3 regions of the Mesorhizobium sp. WSM4806 genome follow, and region 1 is predicted to be linked to each of the others. Evidence: riboswitches for the same ligand, from Rfam matches in the RefSeq annotation. Region 1 holds a riboswitch; each other region holds the start of a gene.

Region 1 (5,922 bases):
ATGCGTGGCCACCCATCCGCCGTCAGGCATCGGCTGATGGCAGATCTGAATTGTCCGGCCGTCGGTGAGATTGGCGGTCCAGTTTCTCAGGGTCGTGCCCGAATTGACCGCTCGGGCGAATGCGAGATAAGCGTCGCTGGCCATCGCGGATGTCCCGGCAGCGATGCGGCGTTCGACGATTTCGCCCAGCGTCCGGCCGGGGCGCAAATGCTCGGGTGCAATGCGGTAAATTTCCGCATAGCGGCGGTTGCACAGGATCAGCCGTTCAGCGGCGTCGAAAAAGCAGATGCCTTGCGAGATGTTGTCGATCGCCGTCTCGAATCGCAGCGCCTGTTGCTCGAGTGTTGCGATCGTAGCCCTGAGTTCGCGCTCGAGCGTCTCGTACGAGGAGCCCGCCAGTTTCGCCAGCGTGGCAAGCTCGGTCGATTCGGGCGCCTGGGCGGCTTGCCTCGATGATTTCGTGACCAAACACAGTTCCTCCGGTTCGGCGCCTGGCGCAAAGCAAGGAAAGCTCGCTGCAAGCTAAGCGACCGCATAGTGGTCCAGATATACTAATGGCATGTGAACCGGGTCGATGCCGGGGCATGGCGCAGTTCTTGCCTTCTCCCCTTGTGGGAGAAGGTGGATCGGCGCGCAGCGCCGAGACGGTTGAGGGTGCTGGCCGGAGCGCTGTCGGTTCCAAGCTGGAGCACCCCTCATCCGGCCGCTTCGCGGCCACCTTCTCCCACAAGGGGGCCCACAAGGGGAGAAGGTGGAGCCAATCTCGTGCAGGCCCATCGCACATGATGGCCGATCCTGCCGGTGAAAATCTCGACGGGCGGTTCGGCGCGCTGCGCCGGTCCCAGAGGTCAGTCCAAAGACTCGGCATTGTGCCAGAAGCCGGCAAGTGTGCATGGCAGCCCATCATGAACGATTGCGAATGAGCATGGTGACCACGAAGAAAGCGCCGACCGAACTGGTGATGATGCCGATCGGCAGTTCCTGCGGCGGCAGCAGCGTGCGCGCCAGTCGGATGGCGCAGCCGAAGCACGTCGACGCCGAAAATCTCGCGGATCAACTGCTTGGTCAGCGCCTCGCGCGGACCGGCGAGTGCCTGCAGCCGGGCCTCGTTCATCACCGCGACCCTGGTGGCAAATGGCGTGACCAGCGACAGATCATGCAGCACCGCCACGACGGTCATGCCAAGCTGCGATACGAGTTCGAGAAGTTCGCTGCGGGCGCGCGGATCGAGATGATTGGTCGGTTCATCGAGGAACAGGATTTTCGGCTCCTGGGCGATGGCGCGCGCCAACTGGGCGCGTTGCCGCTCACCACCCGACAGCGAGCCGATCGTGCGGCCGAGCAGCGGCAGCAGGCCAGTTCTGCGAAGCGCTTCGACGACGACGTCGCGTTGCTCGCTCCTGCGTCGCCAGCCGGCATGCGGGACCCGCCCAAGTCCGACGTAGTCGATCACGGCAAGCCGCGGATCGGGCTGATCGGTCTGGCCGACGACCGCCATGTGCAGCGTCCGCTCGGCGGCCGGAAATGTCTCCAGCCGGCGTCCGGAAAATCTCACACCTCCCGCGCTCGGACGCAGCGTGCCGCATAGCATGCGCAGCAGCGTCGTCTTGCCGGCGCCGTTGGGACCGATGATGGCGAGGCGGTCTCCCGCCGCGACGGAAAGGCTGACCGCACTGACCAGGCGCTGGCCATTCGCCGTGGCGCTCAGTTCACGCGCTTCAAGAAGAGGCTGGCAGGCATCCAACTTACCGTCACTTTCTCAAATGGCGACGGAAGGAAGCTGGACCGGCCGACAAGACCGATGTCCACGTCTCCTCCCGGCACACCCCGTCCGGTCAACTCGTGCGATGGCAGGTCTCCTGGCTCGCGGGTCCTTGCGCCATCCTGCCTTCCCAGCCTTGGCCAGTGGCATTTCGGATTTTGCTCGCCGCTTACAGTTGCGGGGGCAGCCACGGCCTCGATCCGAAGATCTCACCGTGTTCCCTTTTCACCCCTCGCCTTTCGGCTTGGGGACCATCAGTCAGCCACCCTAGTTTTCCGCCAATCCCAGCGCAATAAATTTCCGGGTTCCGGAGTGCCCCGCGAGCAATGGTCTTGTCAGAACGAGCATACCGAATCTCGTAATGTAATAACGTTACTACTTAAAAGACAACGCCTGCGCCTGTCAACCCCTTCGCCCAACGCTTTCGGCTTGCCGATCACCGTCGCATTGCGCGGTGCGCAATTTCGATCAAACTGCCTCCACCAGTAAGCGATACCATGACCTGGCCAATGCGCAGTCCCACAGCGAGGAGCCATATGAACCCGACCGAGAAAGCGCTGTGGTTCGTCGAAAGCCATCTGCCGGAGGCCATCTCGCTCGACGATGTCGCCAACAGCAGCGGCGTGTCGCGCTTTCACGTGACGCGGGCTTTCGGTGCGGCGACCGGACGTTCGGTGATGGGCTACCTGCGTTCTCGCCGCCTGACCGAGGCGGCGCGCAGGCTCGCCGCCGGCGCACCGGACATCCTCTCGGTCGCGCTCGACGCCGGCTATGCCTCGCATGAGGCTTTCACCCGTGCCTTCCGCGACCAGTTCGGCACCACGCCGGAACTGGTGCGCGCGCAAGGCTCGCTCAAAAACCTCGATCTCGTGGAGCCGATCCTGATGGACCAGTCCTTCCTCACCAATCTCGAGCCGCCGCGTTTCGAAACCAGCCGGCCGTTCCTCATCGCCGGTCTCGGCGAGCGCTACAGCTGCGAAACCAGCGCCGGCATCCCGATGCAGTGGCAGCGGTTCGGCCCCTATATCGGCAACATTCCAGGCGAGGTCGGCGACGTCGCCTATGGCGTCTGCGTCAACGGCGACGATGCAGGCAATTTCGACTATATCGCCGGCGTCGAGGTGTCCGATTTTTCGGACCTGCCGAAGGAGTTTTCGCGCGTACGCGTGCCGATGCAGAAATACGCCGTGTTCGCCCATCGTGGCCACATCTCGACCATCCGCCGCACGGTCAACACGATCTGGAACAAATGGCTGCCGGCCTCCGGGCACAAGATTGCCGACGCGCCCGAATTCGAGCGCTACGGCCCCGAATTCGATCCGCGCAGCGGCAATGGCGGGCTGGAAGTCTGGATACCGGTCGGGTGAGGAAGGGCCAGTTTTCAACTTGTGTTGGAGACTAGTGTCGAGGCGCTCCGCCTTATCTTGCCTACTCCCCTTGTCCCACAAGGGGAGTAGGGAAAGACGCTACAACTCCAGGTTCCAGTTCTGGCCGACCAGATCCTTGCCGAAGGCGTGGTGGCGTTCCTGATTGGCCAGCTTGAACCCGGCCGCCTCGTAGATGCGGCGCGCTGAGGTGAGCACGTCGTTGGTCCACAGCGTCAACGTCTTGTAGCCCTTGGCACGGGCAAAGCGGATGCATTCCTCGACCAGCCGCCTGCCGATGCCGAGACCGCGCGCCGAGGGTTCGACGTAGAGCAGGCGCAGCTTCGCCACCGCGTCCGACTGGCGCACGACGAAGACCGAGCCGACGACTTCCCCTTCCCGCTCGGCGATCCAGCTGCGTTCCCATTTCGGATCGTAGGATTTGGCGAAAGCGCCGAGGATTTCGGCGACCAGCGCCTCATAAGTTTCGTCCCAGCCATATTCCTGCGCGTAGAGCAGGCCCTGGCGATGGATGATCCAGCCGATGTCGCCGACCTGCAAGGACCGCAGCATGTAAAGGACCTTGGGCTCTGCACTCTCGCCCAGTAGGTGCTGCACCGTCTGCATCGCCTTGACCAGCCTGTCCTGTTCCGGTGCGGAAAGCCGCTCGAGCAGGGCCGCGACCTGATCGTGCGAACCCTGGTTCAGCGGCGCGAACGCCGCTCTTCCCGCCGGCGTCAGCGCAATCGACGAGCGCCGCGCATCGGCTCGCGTCGCCACGCGCTCGACCAGACCACGCTCCTCGAATTTTTTCAGCAACCGGCTGAGATAGCCGGGGTCGAGACCGAGATCGCGCGCAAGATCGGTGGCGGTCAGGCCATCGCGATGCGCCAGTTCATAGAGCACCCGAGCCTCGGTCAGCGAGAAGGCGCTTTTCAGCAGCCCTTCATCGAGCAGCCCGATCTGGCGGGTGTAGAAGCGGTTGAAGCCCCGCACCGCATCGATCCGCTCCCTGCCGGGTTGATGATGAATCGTCATGGCATCCTCCTGCCAGCACAAGATCAACCATTTAGTTGACTTAGTCAAGTATCAGTTCGAAGCAGGCTGCGGCTGTCGATCAGCTCACTCAGCGCCTTGACTCTCGCCAGCCACCGGCTTATCTCACCGCCACGTTAGCACTCGCCATTGGTGAGTGCTAAGCGTAGGTCCGGCGCCGCCGGGCTTATAGGTTTGTCCGGCGCCGCCGGACGGAGGAACTATTCTCACCATTCTCACCGAGGAATAAAAAATGGCAAAGTCGAAGTTCCGCCCGCTTCATGACCGCGTGGTCGTACGCCGGGTTGAATCCGAATCCAAGACTGCCGGCGGGATCATCATCCCCGACACGGCGAAGGAAAAGCCGCAGGAAGGCGAGATCATCGCCGTTGGTTCCGGCGCCCGCGACGAAGCCGGCAAGCTCGTCCCGCTGGACGTCAAGGCCGGCGATCGCATCCTGTTCGGCAAGTGGTCGGGCACCGAAGTCAAGCTCAATGGCGAAGACCTTCTGATCATGAAGGAATCCGACATCATGGGCATCATCGGCTGAATATCGGCCTCACCATCGCTTAAACCCCGGGCTCAATTCAAGCCCCTGCCAGGAGCTAAAAATGGCTGCCAAAGACGTAAAATTTTCTCGCGATGCCCGTGAGCGCATGCTGCGCGGCGTCAACATCCTCGCCGACGCAGTGAAGGTCACGCTCGGCCCCAAGGGCCGCAACGTGGTCATCGACAAGTCGTTCGGCGCCCCGCGCATCACCAAGGACGGCGTCACCGTCGCCAAGGAAATCGAGCTTGAGGACAAGTTCGAGAACATGGGCGCGCAGATGGTCCGCGAAGTTGCTTCGAAGACCAACGACATCGCCGGCGACGGCACCACGACCGCGACCGTTCTGGCGCAGTCGATCGTCCAGGAAGGCCACAAGGCGGTTGCCGCCGGCATGAACCCGATGGACCTGAAGCGCGGCATCGACCTCGCGGTCAGCGACGTCGTCTCGACGCTGATCAAGAACGCCAAGAAGATCAAGACCTCGGAAGAGGTTGCCCAGGTCGGCACCATCGCCGGCAATGGCGATGCTTCGGTCGGCTCGATGATCGCCGAAGCGATGCAGAAGGTCGGCAATGAGGGCGTCATCACGGTCGAGGAAGCCAAGACCGCCGAGACCGAACTCGAAGTCGTCGAAGGCATGCAGTTCGACCGCGGCTATCTCTCGCCCTACTTCGTCACCAACGCCGACAAGATGGTTGCGGATCTGGAAGACGCCTACATCCTTCTCCACGAGAAGAAGCTCTCCAATCTGCAGGCCATGCTGCCGATCCTCGAGGCTGTCGTGCAGACCTCGAAGCCGCTGGTCATCATCTCGGAAGACGTCGAAGGCGAGGCCCTGGCCACGCTGGTCGTCAACAAGCTGCGTGGCGGCCTGAAGATCGCCGCCGTCAAGGCGCCGGGCTTCGGTGATCGCCGCAAGGCCATGCTGGAAGACATCGCCATCCTCACCGGTGGACAGGTCATTTCCGAAGACCTCGGCATCAAGCTCGAAAATGTCGGCCTCAACATGCTCGGCCGCGCCAAGAAGGTGTCGATCTCCAAGGAGAACACCACCATCGTCGACGGCGCCGGCAAGAAGGCCGAGATCCAGGGCCGCGTCGCCCAGATCAAGCAGCAGATCGAGGAGACCACCTCGGACTATGACAAGGAGAAGCTGCAGGAACGTCTCGCCAAGCTGGCGGGCGGCGTTGCCGTCATCCGCGTCGGCGGTG
Region 2 (5,922 bases), on a different contig from region 1:
CATTTTGGAGCGCGACGTCTCAATCGAAATTACGTCCGCGTCCAGTTCAGCGATCGAGTCGATGATCTCATTGAACTCAGAATAGCACATGTGGGTGTGAATTTGGGTCGCGTCCGCTACACCCGTTGAAGCGAGCCGGAAGCATTCGACAGCCCAGCCGAGATAATGTTTCCAGTCGGACTTCCGCAGGGGCAAGCCTTCGCGAAACGCGGCCTCATCGATCTGGATCACCCTTGCGCCAGCTCTTTCCAGGTCGGCCACTTCATCGCGGATGGCGAGCGCGATTTGGCGGCAGACCTCGGCGCGGGGTACGTCGTCGCGCACAAAAGACCAGTTAAGAATCGTCACTGGGCCTGTGAGCATGCCCTTTACCGGCTTTTTCGTCAGCGACTGGGCAAATTGCCACCAGAGGACCGTCATCGGATTGGGCCGCGATACGTCGCCGAAGATGATGGGAGGGCGCACGAGCCGGGAGCCGTAACTTTGCACCCAGCCATGCTGGGTGAAGGCGAGGCCGGACAGCTGCTCGCCGAAATGCTGCACCATGTCGTTTCGTTCGAACTCGCCGTGTACCAGCACGTCCAGCCCGATCTCCTCCTGCCAACGCACAGCCGCCTCAGTCTCCTTCTTCAGGAAGGCCTGGTAGTCGACATAGCTCAGCCGGCCCTTCGCGTGAGCGGAGCGCGCCCTGCGCACCCCGGGCGTCTGCGGGAAGGACCCGATGGTCGTCGTCGGGAACGGCGGCAGGCGGAGCGTGTCGGCCTGGACTCTCGAGCGCTTGGCAAATGCGCTCTTTCGTTGCTTCATGACGCCGTCAATGCTGCTAATTCGACCGTGGACGAGCGGATCATGGACCTTTGTAGACATTGCGCGCGCGGCGGCCGCCTCGGCAGAAGCTTTCAGTGCGCCTGCTACGGCCTCCCTGCCTTCGGATAAGGCTTGGGCCAGCACAAGCAGCTCTTCACTCTTCTGGGCGGCAAATGCCAGCCACGAACTGACATCCACATCGAGCGCGGTCTCCATCCGCAGGTCCATCGGCACATGAAGCATCGAGCAGGAAGGCGCAATCTCGACGCGATCCAGCGGCCAGCCGGCAACGATCGGCTTGATGCGGTCGAGAATGGCAGCCAGATTCGCGCGCCAGACGTTGCGGCCGTCGATCAAGCCAAGTGAGAGCACCAGATCCTTCGGTGCGAGCCGACCAACCGTCTCCAACTGCTCGGGAGCGCGCACGAGGTCGAGATGTAGGCCCGCCAGGCGCAGCGAAAGCGCGGTCTCCAGATTGTCTCCCAGCGGCCCGAAATAGGTCGCCAGCATAATTTTCAACTTGGGCGCGGCTTTCGACAGCTGGCCGTATGTGAATTCGAAGGCAGCTCGTTCGTTCGGGTTAAGATCGAGCACAAGCGCCGGCTCATCAATCTGCACCCAGTCCGCCCCCGAGAGCTCCAGCGTCCGCAGGAGTTGCTCGTAGACGGGCAGCAGCCGCGGTAGGAGCGCTATCGGATCGAAACCCTGGTCGGGAGACTTCGCCAGCTTGAGGAAGGTGACCGGTCCAAGGATGACCGGGCGTGTATGGATGCCAAGCTCTTTTGCCTCCAGAAAGTGATCGACTGGGTTCGTCGACGAGAGGGCGAATGTCTGATCCTGGCTCAGCTCCGGCACGATGTAGTGGTAGTTAGTGTCGAACCATTTGGTCATTTCCATCGCGGTTACGCGCTGCCCCTGAACCGCATGCCCGTGACTGGCGTGTCCACAACCCGCAGTATCGCCTTGCGTCCCGCGCGCCATCGCGAAGTAGATGTCGAGCGGGACCTCGCCGCCCGTCCAGCCGTAACGAGCTGGCACGGCGCCGACCATTGCTGCGGTGTCGAGCACATGGTCATACAGTGAGAAGTCGTTCGACGGGATTTTCGACACGCCGCGATCATGCTGCTCGCTCCAGCTGGCGGCACGGAGTGCCTTCGCCGTCGCGAGAAGGTTGGCAGCAGAAGATTTTCCGGACCAGTAGCTTTCGAGCGCGAATTTCAGTTCTCGCCGGCGACCGACACGCGGCATGCCAAGCGTTGCTATGGGAACTTGCTGGGAGACATTCATTCCATACCCCGATGGTTGGGGCGGGGACAAGGAAGGCGCTAGCAGGCCGGCATGAACACCGAGCTGCCGCGGCCACCAGACACCCCGCCCGTGGACGTTGTTCACCGTGGCAGGTCTCCTGGCTCGCGGGTCACAGCCTCTGCCCCGTCTTCCCGGGGCAGGTCGCCCAGTGACATTGGTGGGTTGGCTCGCCGCTTACAGTTGCGGGGGCAGCGCCGGCATTGCACCGGTTTCCCTCTTAGCTCCGCTACGGCAACACCTTGCGGAGAACCACGACATGCGGACAATCGCAGCAGCTCGCATTGTTGTCAATAACGTATAAAGAAATGTTTATGTGTTTATGTGAACTGTTTACCTGCGGCGCGTTCCCAAGTCGCAGGTCGCCGTAGAGCTGAGCCTTCTGCGCCACTCTCCGGTCTGCGCAGGCTGTGCCTCGCCGCTCGGGCAATCTGCCATTTGTACGATTCCGTCCCAAAACGAACTTCGTCAAAAATGGCGCGTGTTGGCCATTCATGATCGGGCGGCAGTACTGGCCCGAAGTGCGACAAGTCCTGAGCCTCAACAACCAGAAATTTGGAGAAAAACCGCCATCCTTCTCGGACTGGTACGCGTTCGATTTACACGCGCTCGTCTGGACAGCCTGCACAACAGGAAGGTGGGCAACACGTGGCGGAAATGCCGCCCTACAGCGAACCCGCCTGTTCAGCCTCGCGGCGCAAATTCTGCCGGGGTCTGGGGCCGATCTGCTGGATCACCAATCCGGCCGCCAGTGAGCCAAGGTCGCCGCAGGTCTGCAGGTCGCGGCCTTGCGTGTAGCCATGCAGGAAGCCGGCGGCATAGAGATCGCCGGCGCCTGTCGTGTCAACCAGTTCCTTGATCGCGGTCGCCTTGATCACCACGGTCTCGCCGCCGCGCACGATCACCGAGCCCTTTTCAGAACAGGTCACGGCGGCGATCCTGCAATCCGTGCGGATCTGCGCCAGTGCCTCGTCGAACGAGGCGGTCTGGTACAGCGACTTGATCTCGTGGCTGTTGGCAAACACGATGTCGACGGTGCCCGAGCGCATCAGCTCCAGAAACTCCTCGCGGTAGCGGTCGACGCAGAACGAATCCGACAATGTCATCGACACTTCGCGCCCGGCTGCGTGGGCGAGCTTCGCCGTCTGCCGGAACGCTTCCTTGGCGCGCGGCGGGTCCCACAGATAGCCCTCGAAATAGGTGACGGCGGCGCCCGACGCCTTGTCCGCCTCGACATCCTCCGGACCGAGCTCGACGCAAGCGCCGAGATAGGTGTTCATCGAGCGCTCGCCGTCCGGCGTGACGAAGATCATCGAGCGCGCCGTCGGCGGTTCGCCATCGAGCGGCCTGGTGTCGAAGGCCACGCCCTGGGCGTGCATGTCATGGGCGTAGATTTCGCCGAGCGTGTCGTTCGAGACCTTGCCGAAGAAGGCGGCGCGGCCGCCGAAGCTGGCGACGCCCGCCGCCGTGTTGCCGGCGCTGCCGCCGGAGGCTTCGATGGCCGGGCCCATGCGGCTGTAGAGCAGCTCGGCGCGCCTCGTGTCGATCAGGTTCATCGCGCCCTTGATGATGCCGTTCGTCTCAAGGAATGCCTCGTCGCACTGGGCGATGATGTCGACAATGGCATTACCGATACAAAGCACGTCATAGTCCAGCATCTATTCATATCTCCGCCAAAAACCCACCCTCTGCCGCGCCGGGCGCGGGCGGGTTTTTGCAGGTGTGGAATGGAGTTGCCGTATGCCGCTGCATCCAACATCGGCGCATCACGCTGCTGCCGGTCCTGCCTCACGCAGCAGGTCCTCAGCTCTGTCCGTCCTTTCCCACGTGAACTCCGGCTCTTCGCGGCCGAAGTGTCCGTATGTCGCGGTCTTGCGGTATATTGGGCGTAAGAGATCAAGCATCTTGATGATGCCTTTCGGTCGAAGATTGAAAAGCTCAAGAACGACGCGCTCGATCCTTTTTTCGTCGATCTTTGCGGTTCCGAAGGTATTGATCAGGATAGACACCGGCGCGGCCACACCGATCGCGTAGGCAAGCTGAACCTCGCAGACATCCGCAAGGCCGCTTGCAACGACATTTTTTGCGACGTACCGCGCCGCATAGGCGGCCGAGCGATCAACCTTGGACGGGTCCTTGCCCGAAAAGGCGCCGCCGCCGTGACGCCCCATCCCACCGTAGGAATCGACGATGATCTTGCGTCCGGTGAGCCCGCAGTCGCCGCGCGGCCCACCGACCACGAACCGGCCTGTTGGATTGACCAGGAATCTTATCCCCGTCGTATCCAAGTCGTGGGGCAAGACCGGCCTTATGATCTCCTCAATGACGCCTTCGCGGACTGTGGCTTGTGAGACCTCCTCGTCATGCTGCGTCGACAGGACTATGGTATCAAGCGCTACCGGGCGCAAACCCTCATAACGGACGGACACTTGAGATTTAACGTCCGGGCGAAGCCAGCCAAGGCGTCCGGTTTGGCGCACCTCTGCCTGTTTTTTTGTCAATTCGTGAGCGAGTTGGATTGGCAACGGCATCAATGTTTCGGTCTCGTTGCACGCATACCCGAACATGAGACCCTGATCCCCCGCTCCCTGCTCGAGATCCTGCCCTCGTCCCTCGTCGACGCCCTGGCTGATGTCAGGCGACTGCTCGGTCAAGGCCAAGATCACGGCGCAACGCCGGCCGTCAAAGCCGATCGCATCGTCGTCATATCCAATGTCCAAGATGATATCGCGGGCAACTTGGCTGTAGTCGATCTGCGCTTCGCTGGTGATCTCGCCAGCCAGAACGACCATCCCTGACTTCACCAACGCTTCACAAGCAACACGAGCCGTAGGATCCTTGCGGAGGATCGCATCGAGGACGCCATCTGAGATATTGTCGGCCATCTTGTCGGGATGTCCCGCGCCGACGGATTCGGAAGAGAACACGAATTGTCTGGTCATGGAATGTCCTCGCTTCAAACGTTGGAATTGGATGTGACAGTTGATCTGGTCGTCTTACCTGTCGGAGATGCCAGGCACGTCGAACGCAGCGCAGAAGTCGGCAACGTCTCTGCGCACCCTGGCATGCACGTCCGAATCATCGGGCTGGCGACAGACCAGGTCGATGAAAGCGGCAATCTGCACCATTTCCGCCTCGCGCATGCCCACAGACGTCACTGCTGGCGTGCCTAAGCGTATGCCGCTGGTGAGCGCGGGATGGCGCCGGTCGCCCGGCACCATGTTGAAATTCGTAATGATGCCCGCTTGCGACAAGCGCTCGGCATAGGCTTTCCCGGATAGCGGCCGGTCCCGAAGATCAAGGATCAGCATGTGATTGTCAGTGCCCCCGGTGACGAGTTCATAACCTCGCTCCAGAAGCGCGTGGGCCAGAGCCTTGGCGTTGTGGACGATTTGCTGACCGTACACGCGGAAGGACGGATTCCCTGCTTCGTGCAGAGCGACAGCTAGCGCGGCAATCGTATTCATATGCGGTCCGCCCTGGAGGAGAGGGAACACGGCACGGTCTATGCGTTTGGCCAGATCGTGTTTGCTCTTGGAATGATAGAGCGCCTGATAGCGGTCTTCATTCCTCGACAAGATGAAGCCACCACGGGGGCCGCGGATCGATTTATGAGAGGTGCTGGTGACCACATCGCAATGGCCAACAGGATTCGGATGCACTCCTGCGACAACTAGGCCGCTGATGTGGGCGATGTCGGCCACCAGATAGGAGTTCACCTCCGAAGCGATTTCGGCCATTGCCTCATAGTCAAAGATACGCGGATAAGCAGTTCCGCCGACCCAAATGAGCTTCGGTCGTTCCCGTTTG
Region 3 (5,922 bases), on a different contig from region 1:
GACGGCGTTCCTGGCGGCCTCGGTGATCGGCCTGTTCGACCGCACGATCGAGCACATCGTGGCGCTGGCGGTGCTGATGCCGATCGTGGCGGGCATGGGCGGCAATGCCGGCTCGCAGACCATGACGGTCACGGTGCGGGCGCTGGCGACCAGGGACCTCGACATCTACAATGCCGGCCGCATCATCCGCCGCGAGATGGGGGTGGGCTTCATCAACGGCATCATCTTCGCCATCCTGATCGGCATCGTCGCGGCCGCCTGGTTCCGCGATCCCAATCTGGGCGGCATCATCGCCGCGGCGATGATCATCAACATGTTCGTGGCCGCACTTGCCGGCATCCTGATCCCGCTGCTGCTCGACCGGTTCAAGATCGACCCGGCCGTGGCTTCGGCGGTTTTCGTCACGACGGTTACCGACGTTGTTGGCTTCTTTGCCTTTCTCGGCCTCGCCACATGGTGGTTCGGCGTGTGAGCGACGCCACTCAATTGACTTTTACGTAAATGCCATGCGAGATTTTGGAACAGCCTCTGGCCGATTCTGACACGCGTGCGGATAGCGAGACCGCATGGTTGGAACTCGCAGCGCGGCCGGGCATTTGGAGTAATGATGCGGGAATATTATTCGATAACCGAACTGACCCGCGAATTCGATGTTTCGACGCGGACGCTGCGCTTTTACGAGGACGAGGGGCTGGTGCAGCCGGTACGGCGCGGCCGCACGCGGCTGTTTCGCCCGTCGGACCGGCACCTCATCCGCCAGATCATGCGCGGCAAGAGGCTCGGCTTTTCGATCAACGAGATCCGCGAAATCATCCAGATGTACAAGGAGCCGCCCGGCGAGGTCGGTCAGCTCAATCTGATGATCAAGCGCATCGAGGAAAAGCGCGAGGATCTGCGCCAGAAGCGCCGCGATCTCGAAGAGACCCTGGCCGAACTCGACCAGGCCGAAGAGTCCTGCGTCGAGCGGCTGGTGGAGCTTGGCGTCAACACCTGATCGGCCTTTTTGATAATTCTACTCTGGCGGCCAGCCAGCGTGGCTTTCTGCGCTTCCGATGCTCACCTACTCAAATGTACGCTCCGCTCCGGTTGCCGCCTCAAATCCAGCGGCGCACCCTTTTTGCGTAATCCCGGTATTTCTTGCCGAATTTCGTTGCCAGAACTTTTTCCTCGCCCTCGATCGCCATTTTCTGCGTTGCGAAGGCGGCGATAATCGCCAGCGGCAGGAACCATACGTTCCCCGAGATAAGGGCAACGCCGATCATCAGCAGCGTGTTGGCCAGATAGATCGGATTGCGGCTGACGGCGAAGGGGCCCGATGTAACCAGATGGTCCGGCACGGCGTTCGGGTGGAGCGTCGTCTTTGCCCGGATCATGATGCGGATCGCCGTGAACCAGAGTGCGACGACGCCGAACAATGCCACCCAGCCGGCCGCGAACAGGATATCGCCCAAAAGGCCGCCGATCCATGGCAGCGGATAAAGCAAGCCAAGCGCGATGCTGACGGCGATGGCCGCGACATAGATCAGCGGCGGCCACGGTATAAACCCCGGTTTTTGCTGTCCCGGTTTCTGTTGGCCCGGTTTCTGCTGATGGTCGGTCATTGTGCTCCTCCCTCCATCAAAGTGCCGTCGGCCTTGGCAGTGCAGGCGCCGGCGAGTTCGTCGAGATGCGCCTTCCATTCAGCAGCCTGGTCGTTGCGGTAGAGCCGATCAAGCGTGGCCTCGCCCTCGAGCGTATCGAGCATGCAGACACAATAGCTGCTGCAGAACTCCGTGTCGCGCGATTGCTCGCACGATGCCTGGCATTCTTTTAGGAAGGTGACCTGCCTGGTTTCGACGGCTGCCGGCATGACTTGCGAAGTCAGCCAGACCGAGCCGATCAGCACCGGCTGGTGGATCAGATAGAAGGCGAGGCTGTGCCGGCCGATAAAGACCAGCGGATTAGTCCAGCGGCCGGGCGTTAGGCCCGCCAGCCGCGTCAGCATGCCGGAGGCGAAGGCAAGCTTTGCCGCTGCGATGCCGGCAAGCACAGCGCCGAACCATGGAAACAGCGGGACATAATCGTTGGAGCGCGGGTTGGTTGCCGACAGGCCGACCCACCACAGGGCCGGATGATCGAAGATCTCGGACCTGAGGTAGAGCGGCGCGGTGATGACGAAAGCTGCGACAACCAGCGTCAGCAGCGCCGGCAGCCGCAGAAACGCCAGGCCGAGCAGGCTGGCGAGCGCGATCTCGTGCAGGATGCCGAAGAAGATGAAACTGTCGGGTGTGGCAAGCCTGGTGGCGGCCGATATGGCGAGCGCCGCCCCGCCGACCATGGCGAAGCGTTTCCAGAAGCCGTTCCAGCGGATTTGCTTGCCATGGGCGAGGAACAGGCTGACGCCGACCAGGAACAGGAAGGTCGAAGCGATGCAGCGCGCGTAGAATTTCCACCAGCCAAAGGCGGTCAGGCCGGGATCGGTGTAGCCGAAGAATTCGAGATCCCAGGTGAGATGGTAGCTCGCCATGGCAAGCAAAGCGATGCCGCGGGCGACGTCGATGGCGATGATGCGCCTGGATCGGTCCTGAACGGCCGGCGTAGGAATGGTCATGGTCTCGCAATTCTGATTCAGTGCTGCAAGACGACTATCATGGTTGCCCCGGACAAAAGAAGACAGGGCCCATTGATGCCCAGGGCTTAGGCTAAAGCGCCGTATGCCGCTCGCAGCCAGTGGTCGAGGCCGGCGCCGCCCCTCATTGCCCTGCCGGGCATTTCTCCCCGTGAACGGGGCGAAAGAAGCTGGCCGCAACGCCGGCGCCCTTCTTGCAACGCTGGTGATTGGCGAAACCATCGATGACAGCGCCCCCTCTCCCCGTTCTACGGGGAGAGGATGCCGGCAGGCAGGTGAGCGGCAGCGCGGACGATCGGCTTTCAACCTGTCAAGATCGCGGCGTCGAGGAACCAAGCTGGTCTGCCGGCACGGCGCATTCGCGCTGCTAGCTGGCGGAATTTGGTTTGCCGGGCGCGGCGATTCTGCCTATAGTCGCAGCCGTCGTCGGTTCCGTTTTGGAACCAAGAGGGAATGCGGTAGGGGCAAATTCGCCCGATGCCGTGGCTGCCCCCGCAACTGTGTGCGGTAGTCCTCTCCATATGCCACTGAAGATTTTCTTCGGGAAGAGCTTCTTCGGGAAGGTGGGGAAGGGCGCTGATCCGCGAGCCAGGAGACCTGCCGGCGACAGGAGAACTGACTTCTATGCCCTCGGGTGGAGGGCGAAAGGACAAGACATGAATACCGCTTCCGTCTCGCTCGGCGCTTCCGTCTCCTCGCAGTCGCGCTTTGTGCAGTTGGCGCTTGCTGCATTTCTCGGCGTTTTCGTCATGGGCTTTGTCGGCTTCTCGCATATCGATGCGGTCCACAATGCCGCTCACGACTATCGCCATTCGATGGGCTTTCCATGCCACTGACGGGGGGCCACTGACGAGGGGCTGACACCATGACACTGTTTCGCAACGTCGTGTTCATCGCGGCGATCGCAGGGCTAGTGGCCGGCGTCGTTCTGGCCTGCATGCAGGCCTACGCCACCGTGCCACTCATCCTCAAGGCAGAAGTCTACGAACAGGCCGGCGGTGGTCACACGCATGACCATGGTTTGTCGCCGGCCGCAGCAGGCAGCAATGCCATGAGCAGCGCCGTGCCGGCTGAAGCAGCCACCGCGGAAGAGGAAGGCTGGGCGCCGGCCGATGGCTTCGAGCGCTTCGCTTTCAACGTCGTTGCCAACGTCGTCACCGGCATCGGCTTTGCGCTGATCCTGGTCGCCGCTTCGGAATTCGCCGGCGGCATCGGCAATTGGCGACAGGGCCTGTTCTGGGGCCTTGCCGGCTTCGCGGTGTTCACGCTGGCCCCGAACCTCGGCCTGCCGCCCGAACTGCCGGCGATGCCGGCGGCCGATTTCGCCCAGCGCCAGATCTGGTGGACGGCGACCGTGGTGGCGACGGCTGCCGGTCTCGGGCTGCTCGCCTTTCGCAAATCGCTGCCGCTGGCCCTTCTTGCCGTAGCGTTGATCGTCGCGCCGCATATTGTCGGCGCGCCGCAGCCCGAAAGTTTCGAATCGCCGATCCCGGAAGGCCTGCACCACCAGTTCGTGGTGGCGGTGACGCTGACCAATCTGGTGTTCTGGCTGGTGCTCGGCGCTGTCGTCGGCGTGGTGCGCGGCCGCTTGACCGGCGCCGCAACCGGCCTGCGCGACAGCCTTGCCTGATCGCGCTGCTCCAGGCAGCAAGCTGACCCTGGTCGTCGGCGGTGCACGCTCGGGCAAGAGCGCGCATGCCGAAAGCCTGGTGACGGCCTGTCCAGCGCCGTGGACCTACATCGCCACGGCGCAAGCCTATGACGACGAGATGCACGAACGCATCGCGCTGCACCGAGCGCGGCGTTGCGACGGTTGGACGACGATCGATGCGCCGCTCGATCTCGTCGGCGCGATCGGGGCGCTGCCTGACGGCCGGCCTGTCCTGATCGACTGCCTGACGCTGTGGCTGTCCAACCATATGCTGGCCGAACGCGACATTGAGGCCGAATGCCGAGGGCTGGCGGATGTGCTGTCGCGGCCGCGCGGGCCGTGGTTCGTGGTTTCCAACGAGGTCGGCCAGGGCATCGTGCCTGACAATGCGCTTGCCCGCCGGTTTCGCGATGCCGCCGGCCGGCTCAACCAGCAGGTCGCCGCCGTCGCCGGCACGGTGCTGCTGATGGTGACGGGACTGCCGCTCAAGGTGAAGTGATATGACCGATATCGATGACAGGGACGAGCAACGCCACCGCGCCAAGATGGCCAAGCGCAAGGCGGTGCAGGACGCCGAGGTCGCGGCCAAGACGGTCGAGAAGGGACTGCTGATCGTCAACACCGGGCCCGGCAAGGGCAAGACCACTGCCGCCTTCGGGCTGGCGCTGAGGATGCTCGGCTACGGCAGGCGCGTCGGCGTCGTCCAGTTCATCAAGGGCAAATGGCATACCGGCGAGAAGGACGCCTTTGCCGCTTTCGGCGACCGGGTCGTCTGGCACACGATGGGCGAGGGTTTTACCTGGGAAACGCAGGATTTGAAGCGCGACATCGCCGCCGCCGAGGCTGCCTGGGCCAAGGTGCTCGAGCTAATGGCCGATCCATCGATTAGCCTTCTGGTGCTCGACGAGTTGAACATCGCGCTGCGCTACGACTATCTCGATCTCGACACGGTGGTGGCGGCGCTGAAGGGCCGGCGCGAAAACCTGCATATCGTCGTCACCGGCCGCAACGCCAAGCCGGCGCTGGTCGAGGCGGCCGATTTGGTCACCGAGATGGGAGTTACGAAGCATCACTTTTCCGCCGGCGTGAAAGCGCAGCAAGGCATAGAGTTTTGAGGTTTCGTTCGCCTCTTCTTCCTTCTCCCCTTGTGGGAGAAGGTGGCCTCTCGCGAAGCGAGGTCGGATGAGGGGTGTTCTAGCTTGGCACCGACAGCACTCCGTCCAACACCCCAACCGTCTCGGCGCTGCGCGCCGATCCACCTTCTCCCACAAGGGGAGAAGGAAAGGCCGCACAGTGGACGTCACGCAACGATGACGATCACCGACAGCAAGCCGAACAGTCCCATCAGCAGAAAGTCGGCAACCTGATAGAGTCTTAGCGCTCGTCTGATGTCCACGCTCTCGACATCGCGGCGGCCGCCTTCGCCCATGAACGCGTCGTCGACCATGACGCCGTCGTAGGAGCGCGGCCCGGCCAGCGCCAGGCCGAGCGCGCCGGCCATCGCCGCCTCAGGCCAGCCGGCATTGGGCGAGCGGTGCTTTTTCGCGTCGCGCCGCACGGTGCGCCAGGCGTTGCCGGCATCGGCGTCTTTGACGAGGAAGGCGGCCAGCACGATAAGCAGTGCGGTCAGCCGCGACGCCGGCAGGTTGATCAGATCGTCGAA

What was found. Region 1 has a riboswitch for cobalamin ahead of AC0L2M_RS18030 (ATP-binding cassette domain-containing protein). Riboswitches for the same ligand answer to the same signal wherever they lie in the genome.
Region 2: linked by a shared signal. The riboswitch ahead of metE (5-methyltetrahydropteroyltriglutamate--homocysteine S-methyltransferase) and the one ahead of AC0L2M_RS18030 (ATP-binding cassette domain-containing protein) in region 1 are both predicted to bind cobalamin.
Region 3: linked by a shared signal. The riboswitch ahead of AC0L2M_RS04250 (CbtB domain-containing protein) and the one ahead of AC0L2M_RS18030 (ATP-binding cassette domain-containing protein) in region 1 are both predicted to bind cobalamin.

What each region holds. Positions count from the first base shown of each region.
Region 1 is NZ_JBVVQZ010000011.1:103,218-109,139, forward strand. It holds gene AC0L2M_RS18020 (EAL domain-containing protein) at 1-468, opposite strand, end outside; partial or broken gene AC0L2M_RS18025 (iron ABC transporter permease) at 904-1,008, opposite strand; partial or broken gene AC0L2M_RS18030 (ATP-binding cassette domain-containing protein) at 1,295-1,744, opposite strand; cobalamin riboswitch at 1,833-2,033, opposite strand; gene AC0L2M_RS18035 (AraC family transcriptional regulator) at 2,299-3,129, shown strand; gene AC0L2M_RS18040 (bifunctional helix-turn-helix transcriptional regulator/GNAT family N-acetyltransferase) at 3,229-4,164, opposite strand; gene groES (co-chaperone GroES) at 4,415-4,711, shown strand; gene groL (chaperonin GroEL) at 4,773-5,922, shown strand, end outside.
Region 2 is NZ_JBVVQZ010000025.1:43,796-49,717, forward strand. It holds gene metE (5-methyltetrahydropteroyltriglutamate--homocysteine S-methyltransferase) at 1-2,070, opposite strand, end outside; cobalamin riboswitch at 2,186-2,384, opposite strand; gene AC0L2M_RS30140 (adenosine kinase) at 2,778-3,770, opposite strand; gene metK (methionine adenosyltransferase) at 3,879-5,054, opposite strand; gene AC0L2M_RS30150 (serine hydroxymethyltransferase) at 5,109-5,922, opposite strand, start outside.
Region 3 is NZ_JBVVQZ010000002.1:337,723-343,644, reverse strand. It holds gene mgtE (magnesium transporter) at 1-472, shown strand, start outside; gene AC0L2M_RS04265 (MerR family transcriptional regulator) at 608-994, shown strand; gene AC0L2M_RS04260 (methyltransferase family protein) at 1,095-1,601, opposite strand; gene AC0L2M_RS04255 (heparan-alpha-glucosaminide N-acetyltransferase) at 1,598-2,590, opposite strand; cobalamin riboswitch at 3,019-3,227, shown strand; gene AC0L2M_RS04250 (CbtB domain-containing protein) at 3,265-3,444, shown strand; gene AC0L2M_RS04245 (CbtA family protein) at 3,474-4,238, shown strand; gene cobU (bifunctional adenosylcobinamide kinase/adenosylcobinamide-phosphate guanylyltransferase) at 4,261-4,758, shown strand; gene cobO (cob(I)yrinic acid a,c-diamide adenosyltransferase) at 4,760-5,374, shown strand; gene cbiB (adenosylcobinamide-phosphate synthase CbiB) at 5,560-5,922, opposite strand, start outside.